2 linked regions of the Prochlorococcus marinus XMU1408 genome follow. The protein of the gene in region 1 binds, or shares a complex with, the protein of each later gene. Links are inferred from orthologs where the notes say so. Each region holds a gene or a part of one and is shown in the gene's direction. Other genes may lie near its edges.

Region 1 (6,550 bases):
ATTACAGAAAAAATACATTAAAAGGTCCAAGGATTTGGCTTAAAAGAGAAGATTTAAATCACACAGGTGCACACAAAATAAATAATGCACTTGGGCAAGCTCTCCTTGCGATTCGGATGGGAAAAAAAAGAATTATTGCTGAAACTGGAGCTGGTCAGCATGGAGTTGCAACTGCGACAGTCTGCGCTCGTTTTGGATTGGAGTGCATTATCTATATGGGCAAAGAAGATATGAGAAGACAAGCCTTAAACGTATTCCGAATGCAATTGCTTGGAGCCTCAGTGAGGCCAGTAACAAGTGGAACAGCAACACTCAAAGATGCAACCAGCGAAGCTATTCGGGATTGGGTTACTAATGTTGAAACGACTCATTATATTCTCGGTTCAGTTGCAGGCCCACATCCATATCCAATGTTGGTCAGAGATTTTCACGCAGTTATTGGAGAAGAAACAAAGCAACAATGTAAACAAGCTTTTGGGCGGTCTCCCGATGTTCTTCTTGCTTGTGTTGGTGGGGGATCGAATGCGATGGGTCTTTTCCATTCTTTTGTTGAAGACAAAAGTGTGAGAATGATTGGAGTTGAAGCTGCGGGAGATGGAGTCGAAACAGGTCGCCATGCAGCGACAATTACTGAAGGAAGAATAGGAGTTCTCCACGGCGCGATGAGTCTCTTACTACAAGACAAAGATGGGCAAGTTGAGGAGGCTCATTCCATTAGCGCAGGTCTTGATTATCCAGGGGTTGGGCCGGAGCATAGTTACTTCAAAGAAATTGGACGTGCTGAATATGCTGCTGTTACTGACACTGAAGCCATAGAAGCGCTGCAATTAGTTAGTAAATTGGAAGGTATTATTCCTGCTCTAGAGACTGCTCATGCATTTGCCTATCTAGAAAAACTTTGCCCAACTCTCAATCAGAATTCTGAAATTGTCATTAACTGCTCTGGCAGAGGGGATAAAGACGTGAATACAGTTGCTGAAAAACTAGGATCAGAAATATAAAATAACAGCTTATTAATACCTTGGAACAGATTGATCAACATCTGTGCTCCAAGCATCTATTCCTCCGACAAGATTCCAAACACTTTTAGCTATTCCTTGTTCTAGAAGCCAAATACCAAAATTCAGACTTCTCACACCCGCATGGCAAATAACGACAACAGGCTGATCCTTCGGCAACAGTTCACCTATTTTGTCTGACCAGTTTGCAGCCTTGCTCAAAGGTAGATGTAATACTGAGAATGAAAATGAGGCAATAGCAATTTCATTATCCTCCCTCACATCTACAATAAATGGTTTTTCAGAAGAATCATCTTCTAAGATTTTATTTAACTCTTTTGGAGATATATTTAAAGGACTATTCTGGTTCATATTTGTGATTCTAAGTAAAGATTAAACTTTCTATTATCAAAGCTCAAAAAGGATACAAACGCTCAAATAATGACAAATGAAATCACTTCAATCTTATTTTTTAATATCTGCAATAGTAATTTTATCAATTTTGACTGGGATATTTATCTGGCGCAATAAGCATCTTACGCAAATCCCTAAGTTCAATGAAGAATCATTCAATGCTCCGGTTTCCTCAAAATATATACCAAAGAATACTGATCTCGTATTCCACTGGAAGCTGAATCCAGGCTTACTTCCAAATTACATCGAAAATTATCAAGATAAAGTTAGTAAACACGCCATAAACAAAAAAGTAGGTTTTATTAGAGATTCCTCTTTTCAATTAATTGGCTTTAATTTTGCAAAAGACATCTCAAAATGGGTAGGAGATTATGGGAGCTTTGCAGTATTTGATTCAAACAAAAAAACTATAAATGATTGGTTGATGGTCTTAGCAATAAAAGAAGATGTAAATATTAAACAAGAATTAGAATCTATTTTAGGATCAAAAGTTGTTGATGAGAGTACTAATCAAAGCAATAAAATCAGCACCTCAAAAACAGAAATAATTTCAAAACAAATTAATTCAAACAACTCAATCTACTTTGCAAATGATGAAGGTAATCTTTTAATATCATCCAATCCTAATATCATACAATCTTCAATAGAAGAATTAGATAGCAATATAATAAATACAAAAAAAATGTATAAGAATATTCAATTAAAGGATAATCTTAAAGACGGATTGTTATTATTAGAAATGTCTCCAAAAAAGATTTTAAATCTTATTGGTCAAGAAGAAGATTTATTGAATATAAACAAGGTAGACAATTTACTATCTTCTTTAAATGTAGATAAAAATAAATTAAACTTAGAAGGAATATTAGCTTACAATGTTAAAACTAAAATGCCAGTTAAAGATATTAATTCTAATTTAATTGATATAAAAAAGGAATCTGAATTGCCTCAGAATTATATATTAGTTGACAATCCCAAGCAGTATTTCCAGAAAGATTCTGTCCATCCATATCAAAAGCTAATAGCCTCTATTATCAAAGAATCAACAACCTCAGATTATTCTGAGCTCTTAAAAATAATTCTTGAAAACTCTCAAGGAAATTTGATTTGGATAAATGATAAAGACTGGTTGATTTTAACTAGGAAATCTGATACGAAAAAGACAGAGATAGATGATATTCTAAAAAAAGAGAATTTTTTGAATTCAAATCTAGATTTTAAAAGCAGACAGCTAGAGATTTGGTCAAAAATAAGTACAAATGAAAATAATGCATATGAGCTAAAAGATAACATTGAGGCAATTGTCGAAGAAGATGACAAGACTTACATTTGGAGTCAAAACTTATCTTCTATATCAAATTTTGATAATACAAACTACCTCAAAAATTATTCAGATAATGAACAGAATACAAATGAATTTAATGATTTTGATGATGTCCTAAAAATTCATTTAGGGAAAGAAAAAACTAAAGAAATTTTAAATAGTTTCTATCCATATATCTTATTGAAAACTATGTTAGGAAACACACTAAATCCTCCTCAGGATATTGATATAGCCATTGCAGTACCTACAATTAATTATCCAGACTTCATTAAAGTTAAAATCAACTTAAAAACAAGTTGATAAAAAGTTTAAAGTGCTATATTAAAAATATAGTTTAATTCTATAAAATAAAGTTCAAGTTGAAAATTTTTCAATTGAACAGAAAATTGTTTTGCAGGAGCTAAAGCCATAGATAACGAAAAAAAGACAACTAATTTGGTTCTAAAACCAGGCTTGGAAGGGGTTCCAGTAACCAACTCAGGGATATGCGAAATAAATGGAACAGAAGGAAGGCTTAGCTACAGAGGTTATCCAATATCTGAGCTAGCCCAAAAAAGTAGTTTTTTAGAAACTGCATTTCTCTTGATCTGGGGAGAACTTCCCACTGAAAATGAGCTTGAGAAATTTGAAAAGGACGTTCAAATGCATAGACGAGTGAGCTTTAGAATTAGAGATATGCTCAAGTGTTTTCCAGAGTCTGGGCATCCTATGGATGCTCTTCAAGCAAGTGCTGCATCTTTGGGCCTCTTTTATTCTCGAAGAGCAATTGATGATCCAAAATATATCTACGACGCAGTTGTGAGGTTGATTGCAAAAATTCCAACTATGGTTGCTGCTTTCGAGCAAATAAGAAAAGGAGACGATCCAATTCAACCTCAAGATGATTTACCTTACTCTTCCAATTTCCTTTATATGCTCACCGAGAGGGAGCCAAGTCCTCTTGCAGCAAGAGTTTTCGACAGATGTTTAATTCTTCATGCCGAGCACAGTCTCAATGCAAGTACATTCAGCGCAAGAGTAACTGCAAGCACATTAACTGATCCTTATGCCGTCGTGGCTTCTGCCGTTGGGACATTAGCCGGTCCTCTTCATGGAGGGGCCAATGAAGATGTGATAGCAATGTTAGAAGAAATTGGAAGACCTGATGAAGCCTCTTCATTTCTCAATGATGCAATTGAAAAAAAAAGGAAAATCATGGGCTTTGGACACAGGGAGTATCGAGTCAAAGACCCTAGAGCAACAATTTTACAAGCCTTCGCAGAGGAACTTTTCTTGGAATTTGGTAAAGATGAAATGTATGAAGTAGCCAAAGCACTTGAAGAAGAGGCTATTTCCAAGCTGGGGCCAAAAGGTATATTCCCAAATGTTGACTTTTATTCCGGACTTGTTTACCGAAAGCTTGGTATTCCTCGAGATTTGTTTACACCTGTTTTTGCGATTTCCAGAGTTGCTGGTTGGTTGGCTCACTGGAGAGAGCAACTTGGAGCAAATAGAATTTTCAGACCATCACAAATTTATGAAGGAGCAAAAATTAGAAATTGGCAGCCTCTTGAGAGCAGATAATTTGAAATTTATTTTTTTCGAATTTTAAATTAATTCAAAATTACACTAACCTTATTATTAGATCAAATATCAGAAGTGAATTCAGGTATAGACCTTGAGATGAGTTTTACCCAAGGTGTTCAAAACCTTGGTTTATCTCATGAATTAGCACATCTTTTATGGATCCCTCTTCCAATGCTTTTAGTATTGGTTTCAGCTGTAATTGGGGTCTTAGTAACAGTTTGGCTTGAACGAAAAATTTCTGCAGCAGCTCAACAAAGAATTGGGCCTGAATATGCAGGTGCACTTGGAATTCTTCAGCCAATGGCTGACGGTTTGAAACTTTTAGTAAAAGAAGACATTATTCCCGCAAGGGCAGACAGCGTTCTTTTTACAGTTGGTCCAATATTAGTATTAGTTCCTGTAATTCTATCTTGGTTAATTGTTCCTTTTGGTCAAAATCTTTTAATAAGCAATGTAGGCATAGGAATCTTTTTATGGATTGCTCTAAGTAGTATTCAACCTATTGGTCTACTAATGAGTGGCTACTCTTCAAATAATAAATATTCTTTGCTAGGTGGACTTAGAGCTGCCGCTCAATCAATTAGTTATGAAATTCCATTAGCGCTAGCGGTGTTAGCAATAGTTATGATGAGCAATTCATTGAGTACTGTCGATATAGTTGAGCAACAAAATACTGCCGGTTTTCTTAGCTGGAACATATGGCGACAACCTGTAGGTTTTATAATTTTTTGGATCTGTGCATTAGCTGAATGCGAGAGACTACCTTTTGATTTACCTGAGGCAGAAGAAGAACTTGTAGCTGGTTATCAGACTGAGTATGCGGGTATGAAATTTGCTCTGTTTTACTTGGCTGGATACATAAATCTTGTTTTATCTGCATTACTTGTTTCCGTTCTCTACCTAGGAGGTTGGGGATTTCCTATCTCAATTGATTGGTTTTCATCTTTGATAGGTCTTTCAATTGATAATCCATTAGTTCAAATTATTGCTGCATCTCTTGGAATTGTAATGACAATTCTGAAGGCTTATTTACTGGTTTTTTTAGCAATTTTATTGAGATGGACTACTCCAAGAGTTCGAATTGATCAATTACTTGATTTAGGATGGAAGTTTCTTTTACCTATTTCATTGGTCAATTTACTTGTAACTGCTTCACTTAAATTGGCATTTCCGATGACATTTGGCGGATAATGGAAAAGCAACACACTAGCTAGGTTTTTTTAAGTAAAAGTACCTACATTTAATTGAAAAAAACTGTATAATGAGTATTGTAATTAGAGGCCGCCGGCAGCAAATTTAATATGCTTGGTTTCCTTGAAAAAGTTGCCGACTACACTAAAGAAGCCGTTAGTGCAGCGAAATATTTAGTTGATGGACTTGGCGTTACATTCGACCACATGCGTCGAAGACCTGTAACGGTTCAATATCCTTACGAAAAGCTAATTCCATCTGAGCGTTACAGAGGAAGGATTCATTATGAGTTTGACAAGTGCATTGCATGCGAGGTTTGCGTAAGGGTATGCCCAATCAATCTGCCAGTCGTTGATTGGGTAATGAATAAAGAAACCAAGAAAAAAGAATTGAGAAATTATTCTATTGACTTTGGTGCATGTATTTTTTGTGGAAATTGCGTTGAATATTGCCCTACAAATTGCTTGTCAATGACAGAAGAATATGAACTGTCTGCATTTGATAGACATAGCCTTAACTACGATAATGTTGCTCTTGGAAGACTACCAACAAGCGTAACTTCAGATCCATCAGTTCGTCCTCTCAGAGAATTACCCTATTTGCCAAAGGGCATAATGGACCCTCATGAATTACCCGCGAACCAACAAAGAGCAGGTAAGCTTCCAAGTCAGATTATAAAAGAACTGCAAGCAGAGAAATCAGAAGAAGAAGGTAATAATAATTCGTCGGATATGGTTCCAAATAAATTAAATTCTACTAACAAATGAATATCGCTTATTCAACAGAATTAATTTGCTTTCTAATTCTTAGTGCCGTCATAGTTTCTGGAAGTTTGGCAGTTGTTTTATTAGAAAATATTGTTTACTCAGCATTTTTATTAGGCGGAGTATTTATGGCTGTAGCAGGTTTATATCTTTTGCTAAATGCTAGTTTTGTCGCTGCAGCTCAAATTCTTGTATATGTAGGAGCTGTAAATGTTTTGATATTATTTGCAATTATGTTAGTTAATAATAAAGAAAAGTTAAAACCAATTAAAGGTCTTAGAACTAGAAAATTGATT
Region 2 (8,432 bases), on another replicon or contig:
ACAACCTAGAAAACGTAATTGAATTAAGTTTAGACACCCCATATGGAAAACCATCTAACAATTTACTGATAGGTAATCTATTTGGAATAGAGGTCGTTTTTCTTGCTCGCCACGGAGAAAACCATACTTTAAATCCAAGTGAAATTCCATACAAAGCAAATATCTGGGCGTTGCGCTCTCTGAATGTTAGATGGTTAATATCAGTATCGGCCGTCGGGTCGCTAAAGGAAAATATCAAACCATGCGACATTGTTATACCCGATCAATTTATTGATAGAACACATCAAAGGCCATTAACTTTTTTCACCAATGGAGTTGTAGCTCACATAAGTATGGCAAATCCTTTTTGCGAAATTGTATCTGAAATACTTTCAAAGGAAATCGGCAAACTTTTAACTAAAGAAAAAAAATTACATGTAGGAGGGACATATCTCGCGATGGAAGGACCAGCGTTTTCAACAAGGGCAGAATCAAAATTATATAGAGATTGGGGATGCTCAATAATAGGAATGACAAATCACACAGAAGCCAGATTGGCAAAAGAAGCCGAAATTTCTTATTCAAGCTTATCTATGGTTACTGATTATGATTGTTGGAAGCAGAATTGCGAAAGTGTTTCTGTAGAGATGGTGATTGACAATCTCAAAGAAAATGCAAGTTTTGCAAAATCAATAATTTCTGCTGCTGCAAAAAGAATTTCATTATCAAGGCCATCAAGCTCTTTTCATAATTCACTAAAAGATGCCTTAGTAACTCCTAAAGAACATGTCCCAGAAACAACTAAAAGCAGAATTCAATTATTTACTAATAAATATTGGCTTTAATTAAAAACCAGGCGACATAAAAAAATGTCACCTGGTTTTGAAATTAATTTGGAAAATAGTATTTTTCTAGTTAAAACTAACCAGCGTTTCCAATACCAGTATATGAACCGTAGAAGAAAATACCAAGAACAAAAATCACAGCTGTTCCACCTGCAGTAGCTACTAACCACAAAGGAAGTGCCCCTTCTGTCCACCGTCTTTCCCAGGAGATTGCAGGACGGCCATCGGGTAGACGATCTCCTACTCGTCCATCAGGTCCTTTTAATTTGCTCATGATAAAGAGATTTAGTTAAAGAAGTAGCTGGAAAAAAGAATTCCCATTACAAAAACAAGTAAGAGTCCAAGATAAAGACTTGTTCGGTTTAGTTCAACCGGAACCTTATTTGGATTTGGATTGACTTGCATGGATAAAAAAGCAATCAGATGAAATTTGGTTATTTCAGACGCGTGTCAAGTTCAGCCTTCGAATCAAAGCGCTGAACTACAACAGGAGCTTTGCTTTCTCCAGCCTGAAAATACGTATCTGGTCTAGGAGTTCCAAAAGCGTCGTAGGCAAGCCCAGAAGACACAAATAGAAAACCTGCAACGAAGATCGCAGGAAGTGCTACCGCATGGATAATCCAATAGCGGACACTAGTAATGATCTCAAAAAACGGGCGTTCCCCGGTAGAGCCGGCAGCCATAGCCTCACTTAATCAGCTCAGTGATCTTATCAAGCGAAAATCAAAAGAATGGATCTCTGTTGCAAGCTGGTTACACAGAGTCACGGAAATCATCAAAATTTAATGATTTCAACCCTGCCATCTCAATAAATTCCCTCTTTCGCCAAATACAAATCCCTTTGTACTGACACTATTTAAATCGTCCATAAACAGAATTCTAATGAAATTTGTCGGCACAGAATCACCAACAGGGTCTTGTTCCCAAGTTTTCCCATCATCATTACTGATTAATAAAGTCCCATTTCCTCCTGCGGCCCAAATTGACTTAGCAGGATCCCAAGCAAGATCTTGATAGTTATAGCCATTAACTATTGGGATTATGGGCTTAGACCAAGCGTCAATATTATCTGAATCTTCATTAAATCTGATTTCAGCTCCTCTAGAAAGCATCCATAAATCTCCATTTGGCATTTCACCAACACTTTGTACTCTTTTACTACTTGCTCTCTGATGAGGACTCCAAGTCTCCCTATCTGAACTCAGAACTGAGAAAAAATTCCCAAGACTACTTACGCTGACATATCCTCCATTAGTTGTTCGTCTTAATTCTCTGATACCTCCAGATCCAGAAGTATCAACAACCAATGCTTCCCAGTTTGCACCTCCATCTGTAGTTTTATAAATTGCTCCCGCAGTGGTTGCCAATTCAGCAGAATCAAAATCAATTGTGGTAATCAAATAAGGGTCTCCTGGTAACTTATTTCCTAGATCGAGACGAGTCCAATTTTTTCCTCCGTCAGTTGTATGAAGAATTAAACCTGGTTGGCCTGCGATCCAGCCCTCTTGATCTTTGAAATCAATGCTTATCAAGCGAAAGTTACCTTCGCTAGGGATATCCAAATTCCTTTCATTCCAGGTAATTCCTCCATCATTTGTCTCCAGAATTAATCTATCTGTTCCAACTAGAAAACCATTTTTGTCATCAACAAAGTCAATATCTAGAGGATTTGCATCAGTATCAAGATCTACTGGTGACCATGGACTGGATGAACCCATAGATGCATTGCTAACAGTGCATCCGCTCAGAGCTACTCCAATTATTAAAGCAAGAGTCAAATTAATGAGATTAGAAAACAGACTTTTCATTTCAAGGAATAAAGAGAGAGAAAACAGGCAGCAGCTAAAGCCAGGCTTCCAAAAATTAGTACGTTTTTCTGGCCTGAAGGAAGTTTATTAAACCCAAAGCCATAAGTTAGGTTTTCTTCAAATCCACTAGGCTTTGATTTAGGTCCAATATCCTTGTATCCACCAAATCCTACTCGACAGACAGGGCATCTAAACTTCTCTTTATCTATATCCAGAAAAGCAGTTCCTGGCTTAATACTTAGCTTTTTTATGCCCTCATCAGGATCGTAAATAAAGCCACAGCTCATGCATTCGAAGCGATTGAATTTTGAATCAAATTCCATGGTTTTGTCATTTTGTTCTAATGAAAAAACTTGCTTTTGTTGTTCATCAGAATTCAAATTTTTCAAAGCATTTGATTCTGTTTTGATGTTTTCACTCACAGTTTTCACTTTCACATAAAACAACTCTATGGCACTAATCTAGAAAATGACTGTCAAACTGATATTGAAATCAGTAATTAGTTCATGTTTTCCCTACAGGGTTATGAGTATTTTTTAGGATTTCTTCTTATTTCAGGAGCAGTTCCTATTCTTGCTCTTACTACAAATAAACTCATAGCACCAAAAAGCAAAGCTGGGGAAAGGCAACTTACCTATGAATCAGGTATGGAGCCTATTGGAGGAGCATGGATACAATTTAATATTCGTTACTACATGTTTGCGCTTGTTTTCGTTATCTTTGACGTTGAAACGGTGTTCCTTTACCCATGGGCGGTTGCATTTCACAGACTTGGATTATTAGCATTCATAGAAGCACTTGTTTTTATCACAATACTGGTTGTGGCACTAGCATATGCATGGAGAAAAGGTGCCCTTGAATGGAGTTAAATCCCTTGAACAACTCTCCCGCAACCGAAACCGTAAGAAGTCTCAGAGAGGCTACATGTGGTCCAGTTGGCGCTCCATCAATAACGAATGATTTAAGCGAAAATATAATTCTCACGAGCCTTGAAGATCTTCATAACTGGGCAAGATTAAGCAGTTTATGGCCTCTTTTGTATGGAACTGCCTGCTGTTTTATTGAATTTGCCGCCCTAATTGGATCACGATTTGATTTTGATAGATTCGGATTAGTACCTAGAAGTTCTCCCAGACAAGCAGATCTACTAATAGTTGCTGGAACGGTCACAATGAAAATGGCACCTGCTCTTGTAAGACTTTATGAACAAATGCCTGATCCAAAATACGTAATTGCAATGGGAGCTTGCACAATTACTGGCGGAATGTTCAGTGCCGATTCGACTACAGCAGTAAGAGGTGTTGACAAATTAATTCCAGTTGATCTTTATCTTCCTGGATGCCCTCCTAGACCAGAGGCAATATTTGATGCTGTAATTAAATTAAGAAAAAAAGTTGCAAATGAATCAATATCAGAAAGGTCGAAAATAACTCAAACACATAGATACATAACTATTCCACATAAAATGAAAAGAGTTGATCCAAAAGTTAATGGCCAATATCTCAATGCAAAATCACAATTAATAGCCTTAAACCCTTCACTATCAGAAGAATTTGACCAGTCTCTTAAAGAGGTTCAAAAAATATCTGAAGAACTTTCAAGTAATTAATCACCCTTTTTAAATCCATGACAAAAGAATCTGAAATCATAGAAGACAAAAAAAACTCTGGTCCGGTAAGCGAATGGCTTTCTCAAAATGGATTTGAAAATATATCTCTCTCAGAGGACCATCTTGGTATTGAGGTTATTAAAGTCAATCCAACAAATCTTTTACCAATAGTTGAGGCGTTAAAAAATGATGGATTTAATTATCTTCAATGTCAAGGTGGATACGATGAAGGTCCTGGACTAGACATTGTTTGCTTTTATAACTTAATCGAAATGAATGAATTTAAACAAGATATTTCTCCTCGCGAAGTAAGATTAAAAGTATTTTTAAGTCGCAATGGTGACTTAACTGTTCCTAGCGTATATAGCCTTTTTAGAGGTGCAGATTGGCAAGAAAGAGAAACGTTTGACATGTATGGTGTAAATTTTAAGGGCCACCCACATCCAAAAAGACTTTTAATGCCTGAAGATTGGAAGGGATGGCCATTGAGAAAAGATTATATTCAGCCAGATTTTTATGAACTGCAAGATGCTTACTAAAATTATTTACCTCTTTTGTACCTCCGATAAAATCTCATTATTGCTAAAGCAAGACTTCTAGGATCATGTCGCAAAGTTGGAGTAGCTTTTGAGCCTTGAAGTGAAGCCAGATAAACCTTATAACCTCTTGCTAGAAGGTCATTCTTATTACATTTAACTGGTTCAGCTCCTTTTGACTTGTAGTAATCCAACAATGGTGAGGGTTGCAATTCGCCTTGAGCAAGAATTGAACTAAATATTTTTCTAGTGATTCCTCTGGTAGCTAATTGAGCCTCAATAGCTCTCACATGACCAGTTACATCAAGTCCATCAGTTTCTCCTGGCTGAGTCATCAAATTACATATATACAATTTGGGAGCATTGCTTCTTTCAATTGCTTCGACTATTTCAGGTACAAGTAAATTTGGAAGAATTGAAGTGTATAAACTTCCAGGGCCAATTAATATAATTTCTGCATTTTTTATAGCCTCTAGCGCTCTTGGCAAAGCTGGAGGTTGAGAAGGGTGGCAACCGATTCTTACTATTGGAAGTTGTGCTTTACCAATAGCTGATTCTCCATTTATCCGTTCACCATTTTCAAGCTCTGCCCATAATCGGACATCTACATTAGTTGCTGGTACAACTTGCCCCTGAACAGCAAGAACCCTACTCGAAGCAGTAATTGCTGTCTCTAAGCTTCCAGTTATTGCAGTTAAAGCAGAAAGAAAAAGGTTGCCAAAGCTATGTCCCTCAAGTCCACTTCCTGAAGAAAAGCGATACTGAAAAAGCCCCTTTATAAGTGGTTCTTCCGTTGCTAAGGCTGCCAAACAATTTCTTATGTCACCAGGAGGCTGAACACCAAGTTCTCTCCTGAGAACCCCGCTACTTCCTCCGTCGTCTGCGACAGTAACTATTGCTGTAATTCGACTGCTATATCTTTTTAAACCTTTTAATAATGAAGATAAACCTGTTCCACCACCTATAGCAACAATATTTGGACCTCTATTTAATCTTTGTTTAGCTCTTAATGCATCAACTAAAAAAGTATCTTTTTTTGTGCCTAAAGCTTGCTTAATTGATTCAAAACTTCTCCCTTGCCCCCAAATCAACAAAGATATTCCTATCAGAAAAACTATTGGTCCAAAAATAGTTCTAGGTAAAAAAGTAGTTATGAATCCTAAAAACCAAAAAAGTATTTCAACAACCCAATATATAGGCCTAAGATCAGCCCAGATTGATGCCCCTATTAAAGCAATTAATAAACCTAATCCAGATGTCATTAGCCATCTTTTAACCACTAGCCCAGGTAAAAGCCATCTAATAGCTCTTTTAAAACGTGAGTAAAGCTGAAAAGACAAACTTGCGAAAAAACTTTTACGCAAAGAAGATCTTCTTAATTTTCTTTTTCTTCTTTTTTTCAATGGATTCAAGTTAGATAAATTTTCAATGAAACCTAAATAATTTATTCATATAAACTCTAATTAAACTTCCCAATTCAGACATCTCATACAAAATGAGATAGGTAACCAAACATTAGGAGAGAGTGTGCCAAAAAGCACTCATGTGATGTGGATGAAAGATCTCAGTGTAGAACTGGGATCAAAAAAAGTTCTCAATAAAGTCAATCTTGCCATGTGTGCAGGAGAGAGACTTGCAATTGTTGGTCCTTCTGGCTCAGGCAAATCAACAATACTTCGCCTACTAGCTGGATTGCTTTTGCCTTCTAATGGAAATCTTCAAATATCAGGTATTGAACAAAAATATTTAAGACTTGATCAAAACGATCCCCCAGATGTGAGATTAGTTTTTCAAAATCCTGCATTATTAGCATCGTTAACAGTAAGAGAAAATGTAGGTTTTTTACTTGAAAAACAGAAAATTTTTTCTGAGCAAATTATTCAAAAAAAAATTATACATTGTTTGCAAGAAGTTGGCTTATACGATGTTGCAGAAAAATTTCCAAATCAACTCAGTGGAGGAATGCAAAAAAGAGTAAGTTTTGCGAGAGCTTTAATAAGTGACTCCAAAAAAGAATCAGACTCAATTCCTCTTCTTCTATATGACGAGCCAACAGCAGGACTTGATCCAATAGCTTGTACTCGAATTGAAGATCTAATTATTAAAACAACTGATGTAGCCCAAGGGTGTTCAATTGTAGTAAGTCATGTTTCAAGTACAATTGAGAGAACAGCTAATAGAGTTATTTTGCTTTATGACGGTAAGTTTCAATGGGATGGATCAATAGATCAATTTAAACAAAGTGAAAATGCCTATGTAAAACAATTTCGCACAGGCAATCTTCAAGGCCCCATGCAACCAGAGGACTTATAAATTTATGCGTAGAAGTTTACGTGATGCATTTGTTGGTTTTTCACTTTTAGGTGGAGTAATTATCTTTTCAGGAGCAATGCTTTGGTTAAGAGATTTCCGTTTAGGTTCTAAAAGCTGGGAGATATCCGCAAACTTCAAAGATGCAAGTGGTCTTGCAAAAATGTCTCCTGTTACTTATCGAGGAATTATTGTAGGCTCTGTTCAAAAAATAAATTTCACTCCAAACACTGTCCAAACAAAAATCAAATTAAATAATAATAATCTAATTTTACCAAAACCTGTTATTGCAAAAATAGTTACAAGCTCTGTACTCGGAGGAGATGCTCAATTATCACTAATTTCATTAGGTAAACCATTACAAGAAAAGAAAGTATATACAGTCAATAAAAATTGCCCGAATAAAAAAATCTTATGTAGTGGTGATAAAATAAAAGGAGTAGAAATGATTAGTATATCTACCTTAACAGAGGGTTTAGATTCAATTATTGATCAAGCTGATAGACAAGCAATAGTAAAAAAATTATCAGAATCTATTAAGCAATTTGACAGAACTCAAGCCAATCTTGATGAACTTGTTTTGTTATCTAAATCAGAACTTTTAAGAGCGAAACCAATAATTACTGAATTAACAAAAGCTTCATATCATTTAAATAATATTCTTGAAAGCTTAGACAATCCTAAGACCCTTAAAGATATTCAGGAACTTGCCTCAACTTCTAGTTCTTTAACTAAGAAAATAGACCAAATGAGTTCAGATATGGGAAAGATCATGGAAGACAAAGAACTTGTAGATGCACTTAAAAGAGTAACTATAGGTTTGAGTAAATTATTTGATGAAATATATCCTTAAAAACAACAATTTTATGTGACACTATTTATTGCATCCATTGCAATTGAAGCGATCGCTTGATCACTGGCCTTGGGTAATTGAACATATTTGCCTCCTGATACTTCAGCTAAATCTTTACCCATTCCACTTGCAATAAACTTCCTTTCTGTATCAATGACAAGCAACTTAATACCTAGTGATCGGTAGCGAGAAGCAACATCAAGGACTTCTTGTTTCAAATCAGGAGGTTCTTCACCCTCAAGAACTGGTTGACCTAATGAAGTGCTTAATGAAACATTCCCTCTCCCATCAGTAATAGCTACCACAACTACTTGACCTAGATCTCCAGTCGCCAAAGCATTTGCTCCTACCCTTGCAGCTTGAGTCAAACCATGAGCAAGTGGAGATCCACCGCCACATGGCATTGCCTCAAGTCTTCTCTTTGCTGCAGTGATCGATCTTGTCGGAGGAAGTAGCACTTCTGCTTGATCTCCTCGGAAAGGAATAAGAGAA

The links.
Region 2: the proteins of nuoH (region 1) and nuoB are in contact, whole or in part, in a crystal structure (PDB 6Y11), measured with the Thermus thermophilus proteins. The link is inferred for Prochlorococcus marinus XMU1408 from one-to-one orthologs. Residues at the interface, in WP_096411122.1 of Thermus thermophilus: Arg36, Val44, Arg45, Met46, Gly47, Pro48, Asn49, Arg50, Val51, Leu57, Gln58, Ala61, Asp62, Ile64, Lys65, Ile67, Phe68, Lys69, Glu70, Ile72, Val74, Glu223, Ala224, Glu225, His233, Thr234, Glu235, Tyr236, Ser237, Trp241; in WP_096411117.1 of Thermus thermophilus: Arg16, Glu17, Gly18, Leu24, Leu27, Val28, Trp30, Gly31, Arg32, Asn34, Ser35, Trp37, Thr54, Asp55, Ala56, Asp59, Ala61, Arg62, Phe63, Gly64, Glu66, Val67, Phe68, Arg69, Ala70, Ser71, Arg73, Gln74, Ala75, Asp76.

What each region holds. Positions count from the first base shown.
Region 1 is NZ_QJUE01000001.1:217,304-223,853, reverse strand. The notes cover bases 3,512-6,430. They hold nuoH (NADH-quinone oxidoreductase subunit NuoH), read left to right. Parts: upstream 3,512-4,371; coding sequence 4,372-5,490; downstream 5,491-6,430. Other genes in these bases: DNJ73_RS01120 (NADH-quinone oxidoreductase subunit J), read left to right, coding at 6,254-6,430; ndhI (NAD(P)H-quinone oxidoreductase subunit I), read left to right, coding at 5,601-6,257; DNJ73_RS01135 (citrate synthase), read left to right, coding at 3,512-4,296. In the rest of the region: trpB (tryptophan synthase subunit beta), read left to right, coding at 1-1,001; DNJ73_RS01145 (rhodanese-like domain-containing protein), read right to left, coding at 1,014-1,370; DNJ73_RS01140 (DUF3352 domain-containing protein), read left to right, coding at 1,447-3,033; more of DNJ73_RS01135, read left to right, coding at 3,169-3,511; more of DNJ73_RS01120, read left to right, coding at 6,431-6,550. UniProt on the Escherichia coli protein: NDH-1 shuttles electrons from NADH, via FMN and iron-sulfur (Fe-S) centers, to quinones in the respiratory chain. The immediate electron acceptor for the enzyme in this species is believed to be ubiquinone.
Region 2 is NZ_QJUE01000002.1:56,008-64,439, reverse strand. Bases 2,373-5,366 are described here. They hold nuoB (NADH-quinone oxidoreductase subunit NuoB), read left to right. Parts: upstream 2,373-3,491; coding sequence 3,492-4,241; downstream 4,242-5,366. Other genes in these bases: yvcK (uridine diphosphate-N-acetylglucosamine-binding protein YvcK), read right to left, coding at 4,783-5,366; DNJ73_RS01785 (NAD(P)H-quinone oxidoreductase subunit J), read left to right, coding at 4,259-4,780; DNJ73_RS01795 (NAD(P)H-quinone oxidoreductase subunit 3), read left to right, coding at 3,139-3,501; DNJ73_RS01800 (rubredoxin), read right to left, coding at 2,629-3,054; DNJ73_RS01805 (photosynthesis system II assembly factor Ycf48), read right to left, coding at 2,373-2,632. Outside these bases: mtnP (S-methyl-5'-thioadenosine phosphorylase), read left to right, coding at 1-824; DNJ73_RS01820 (photosystem II reaction center protein J), read right to left, coding at 901-1,098; DNJ73_RS01815 (photosystem II reaction center protein L), read right to left, coding at 1,110-1,229; psbE (cytochrome b559 subunit alpha), read right to left, coding at 1,259-1,507; more of DNJ73_RS01805, read right to left, coding at 1,616-2,372; more of yvcK, read right to left, coding at 5,367-6,180; DNJ73_RS01775 (ABC transporter ATP-binding protein), read left to right, coding at 6,305-7,090; DNJ73_RS01770 (MlaD family protein), read left to right, coding at 7,095-7,940; bchD (magnesium chelatase ATPase subunit D), read right to left, coding at 7,952-8,432. UniProt on the Escherichia coli protein: NDH-1 shuttles electrons from NADH, via FMN and iron-sulfur (Fe-S) centers, to quinones in the respiratory chain. The immediate electron acceptor for the enzyme in this species is ubiquinone.